Regions from separate parts of the Paenibacillus sp. FSL H7-0940 genome, predicted to be linked through region 1. Evidence: riboswitches for the same ligand, from Rfam matches in the RefSeq annotation. Region 1 holds a riboswitch; the other holds the start of a gene.
The links. Region 1 has a riboswitch for cyclic di-AMP ahead of MHB71_RS07450 (3D domain-containing protein). Riboswitches for the same ligand answer to the same signal wherever they lie in the genome.
Positions count from the first base shown of each region.

Region 2: it holds a riboswitch for cyclic di-AMP, as region 1 does, so the genes downstream of both, MHB71_RS25035 (3D domain-containing protein) here and MHB71_RS07450 (3D domain-containing protein) in region 1, are expected to answer to the same signal.

Region 1 covers NZ_CP150280.1:1,675,062-1,677,266, reverse strand. The annotation lists gene MHB71_RS07455 (polysaccharide deacetylase family protein) at 1-79, shown strand, start outside; gene MHB71_RS07450 (3D domain-containing protein) at 187-861, opposite strand; cyclic di-AMP (ydaO/yuaA leader) riboswitch at 864-1,059, opposite strand; gene MHB71_RS07445 (amino acid ABC transporter ATP-binding protein) at 1,278-2,000, opposite strand; gene MHB71_RS07440 (ABC transporter substrate-binding protein/permease) at 1,987-2,205, opposite strand, start outside.
Region 2 covers NZ_CP150280.1:5,654,448-5,656,652, reverse strand. The annotation lists gene MHB71_RS25040 (TatD family hydrolase) at 1-439, shown strand, start outside; cyclic di-AMP (ydaO/yuaA leader) riboswitch at 681-934, shown strand; gene MHB71_RS25035 (3D domain-containing protein) at 1,208-2,205, shown strand, end outside.

The DNA of each region.
Region 1 (2,205 bases):
CATTGAGGAACTACGTAATCGGGGATATGAACTGGTCACCTTGGACGAAATGCTGGGATTGCCAAAGGCCAAAGATTAAGATGACCGTGATAGAAATAAATGAGAATATTAAAAGGGTGCTGTTCAATCGCGAATTAGCGACTGGCAGACACCCTATTTGAATTCATTTTAAATGTTATTTTCTCTCTACTTCAGAATGTACAGCTCGATATCCTGAAAACCAAATGAGCTTACAGACTGTTTGCTACCCGGGATAAAGATATCAATCCGGTGACCTTTGATTGCACCGCCCACATCACGTGCTGTGGCTACAAAAGCTTGTTTTGGCAATCCTGGATGGCTGTGACCAGTTACCAGTACTTTAGTTCCAAGTGGAATCACACTTGGATCAACTGCAATCGTACCCAGTTCAAGGTCATTCCCGAAATAATCGACTGCACCCCAGCCTCCATTTTCAGACGGATCTGCAGAGTATGCCGTTGCTTTTACGTTCACAGCTTTGCTGTAATCGAATGTCTTACCCCAGGCTTGAACCACTTTGTTATCTGCGTTAACGTCCAAACTTGCTGTGGTAACCGTTTTGGCTGGGGTCTTGCTCTCCGTTGCCGCAGCGGCTGCAACATTGTTTGCCTTACCGGGAATCGTAATTTTCAAACCACCATAAATGTTGTAAGCCGAAATGTCGTTGTTTGCTTTAACCAACGTGTTGAGTGCTACTCCATATTGTTTTGATAAGGTGTAGAAGGTATCCCCTTCTTTGGCCACATGAACTGAATCGGCGTGAGCCGGAACGGCTTGAATGAGCATTGCTGTTGTCATTAATGCTACTGCTGTTTTGGCTATACGTTTCTTGTTAATCATGGTCTTCCTCCCTCATTATGCCTGCGAAGTTAGTTGTCGGATTCGGATGAGGAGCCACCCTATAGGTTCTTCGTTACATTTGAAACGTTATGTACCCCTAATTCACCCCAAGCAGTGTGCTGTAGATCTTCCCCCTGCACAATCTGCATCGTTACATCCCCCGCACTCCCTGTCCGGAAGTTTCGGCAGAGTTCAATATATCACAATTTTGTAACCTGAACTTGTAGTAATTCTTACCAAATGGTTTTTAGCATGTAAGCATTTGTAAGAATACTGGTTAATTCAGAAAATTTGGTTGACCCGATTCCTTTATATTTGGTAACAGAATAGTTACTTTTCCGAATGCTTACGCGATTATTATCCATAAAAAATAGCGTTACCGACTCGAAGTCAGTAACGCTATTTAATCACATCGTTTAGAGTACTTTGGCAAGAAAATCACGTGTACGTGAATTTTTTGGAGCTCCAAACACCTCATCAGGTGTTCCCTCTTCCACAATAACCCCGCCATCCATGAACAGGATTCGGTCTCCCACTTCACGTGCAAAACCCATCTCATGGGTTACGATGACCATTGTCATCCCGCCTTCTGCAAGACGTTTCATGACATCCAACACTTCACCGACCATTTCGGGGTCCAGTGCCGACGTAGGCTCGTCAAACAGCATCACATGCGGCTGCATGGCCAATGCTCTAGCAATGGCGATCCGCTGCTTCTGTCCACCAGACAGCTGATTCGGGAATGTATCTTTTTTATCGTACAAGCCCACGGTGTTAAGCAGATCAGCGGCGATTTTCTCCGCTTCCTGAGTGGATTGTTTCTTCACTTTAATTGGAGCAATCGTAATGTTTTGCTCTACCGTTTTGTGTGGGAACAGGTTGAAGTGCTGGAACACCATGCCCATTTTCTCACGAGTTGCGTTAATGTTATGCTTGGGGTCCGTGATTGACACGCCTTCAAAATCAATCTCTCCTGAGGTAGGCTGTTCCAGCAGATTCAGACAACGCAAGAAAGTACTTTTACCTGAACCGGAAGGACCGATGACCACGACAACCTCACCTTTGCCAATCGTCACGTTAATGCCCTTAAGCACATCGTTATTTCCATAAGATTTGTGTAATTGTCTAACGTCTATCACTTGCACTCAACTTCCTTTCCAGTCGTCCCAGCAGCTTGGACAAAATGAACGTCATTACAAAGTAGATGGCTGCTGCAATCAAAAATGGACTCAAGCCTTGGTACGTAATGTTCTTGACTACACTTGCCTGATACATAATATCCACCATACCGATAACTGAGATAATGGAGGATTCTTTGATGATAGTTATGAATTCATTACCGAT
Region 2 (2,205 bases), 3.1 Mb from region 1:
ATTACGACAACAAATTGCTTTGGCGCGTGAAGTGAACATGCCAATTGTCATCCATAATCGGGATGCACATGAGGATATCATAAGAATTTTGCGTGAAGAGAAAGCGGGTGAAGTTGGTGGTGTGATGCACTCGTTCTCAGGCAGCTGGGAAACAGCAAAAAGTTGTCTCGATATGGGCTTCCATCTCTCCTTCGGAGGACCGATCACATTCAAAAATGCAAAGCAGCCCAAAGAGGTGCTGGAGAAGGTTCCTATGGACCGTTTTTTCATTGAAACAGATGCTCCATATTTGACACCTCACCCTTATCGTGGGAAGCGAAATGAGACAGCGCATGTACGTCTGGTTGCAGAGGCAGCTGCGGAAATTAAAGGCATTTCGGTGGAGGAAATTGCTGCAATAACAACCAAAAATGCCATGGAACGATTTGGGATTCGTTAAAAAAACGAGCAAATGAGGTGAAAAAGGCAGGTAAGCGGAGGTAATTTGCCCTTTGATCCAAATAAATCAAGAATATTACAATATTTTAACCAAATATTCAGAAAAACGTACTTGATCAACGCTTTACAACATGCATCAAAACAGGATATCATCTTTTCAGTGAATTGTTGTGCGGAAAATTGGACAGATGTTCGGGGGATGAACAAAGGGACACTTTCCGATGAAACAACATTACTTTCATGAATCAGTCTCGCTGAGTCTCCGTTATCGGAGAGCGGGGGAACCAATAGGGCTTAAACATCGGTGTATTTGGCCGATGCGCAACGTTCGCTGACCCAAAAGCAGCGAAGGGAACTGCGAAGCCGTATTTGATTTCTTCTTTGGGTCTCGGGGTGAATTCAAGGGCGTCCGCCATGAGCGGGTGACCCAAGATAGGGCGGCTCTCTTTCGCCCGAACCCGACAGCTAACCTCGCAAGCGGAAAAAGAGAGGCAACCTCGTGCATGAATTTCCGATATTCAGAATCATTCGGAAGCCACGGAAGAGTTCCTCTTACACTCTTTCTTTGGCTTTTTTGTTTTTGAATAAAAGAAATATTGTCATCATACGGTAGGTATTCAGGAGGATGACATCATGTTGCGAAGATTGATTCATGGTGCAGAATCGGATTATGTTGGTCCAATCTGTGTTCTGTAGAAAATTTGGTATAGTCACGTCAAAGACATCATGCATTACTTTAGACGGCGAGGCTATGAAGGAGGACGGAGAAGTGGGCACATTCCAACCAGAAGAGACCCATGAGTCACGATCATCCAGTAAGTCTTTCGCGTTGCGGTGGAAGCATGAGAACATGCGTCAAATGGCATTGATCGCGATTTTCTCAATTGCGCTTACAATCATGATCTTGTTAGTCGTTTACGGTCAGGCCGGGAAACAAATTTCGCTGGTTATTGATGGCAAAGCTCAGGTGGTAGAGACTCGTACAGGAATGCTTCAGGAAATGCTGGAGGAGCAGTCGATCACAGTCAGCCCTCACGATAAGGTATCCATGTCCATGAATGGGGCGATTACAGATGGAGACCGAATCGTTATTGAGCGGGCCGTTCCAGTTAACATTACGGCAGACGGAGACACCAAGACTCTGTATACAACCGATTCATCGGTAGAAGATGCAATTCAAAAATCAGGTATTCAAGTTGAAAGTAATGATAAAGTGTATCCGGCGCTTGGAACTGCGATCAAAGCGGAGATGAAGATCCGTGTAGTGCGCGTAACAAAGCGTACAGTGGAAGTAGAGCAACCGATCGCTTACAAAGTCATTAAAACGGCTGACCCTAGCTTATACAAAGGGGATAACCGTGTCGTTGTGAACGGCAAAGAAGGCACAATTGTGCAGCATATCGAAAAGGTATTTCAGGATGGAGAATTGGTCTCCAAAAAAATGGTCGGCAAATCTGTCGCGAATAATCGTGTAGATAAAGTGATCGCTGTCGGCACCAAAGCAAAACCGGTCGTGAAAGAACCTGAGATTCAGACCGTATCGGCTCAAACGTCAACAACCAAAAAGGCTACAACAACGAACTCGAAGAAAACATCTGCCTCGGGCAGCAAAGTGATTACCGTATCCGGGACTTCTTTTAAATACTCCAAAGTACTTAAAAATGTATCCATGACTGCCTACTCTTCCGAAGAGCCTGGCATTGGAACTAAAACAGCTTCCGGTACTCGTGTAACGGAAGGACGCACCATTGCGGTTGATCCCAAAGT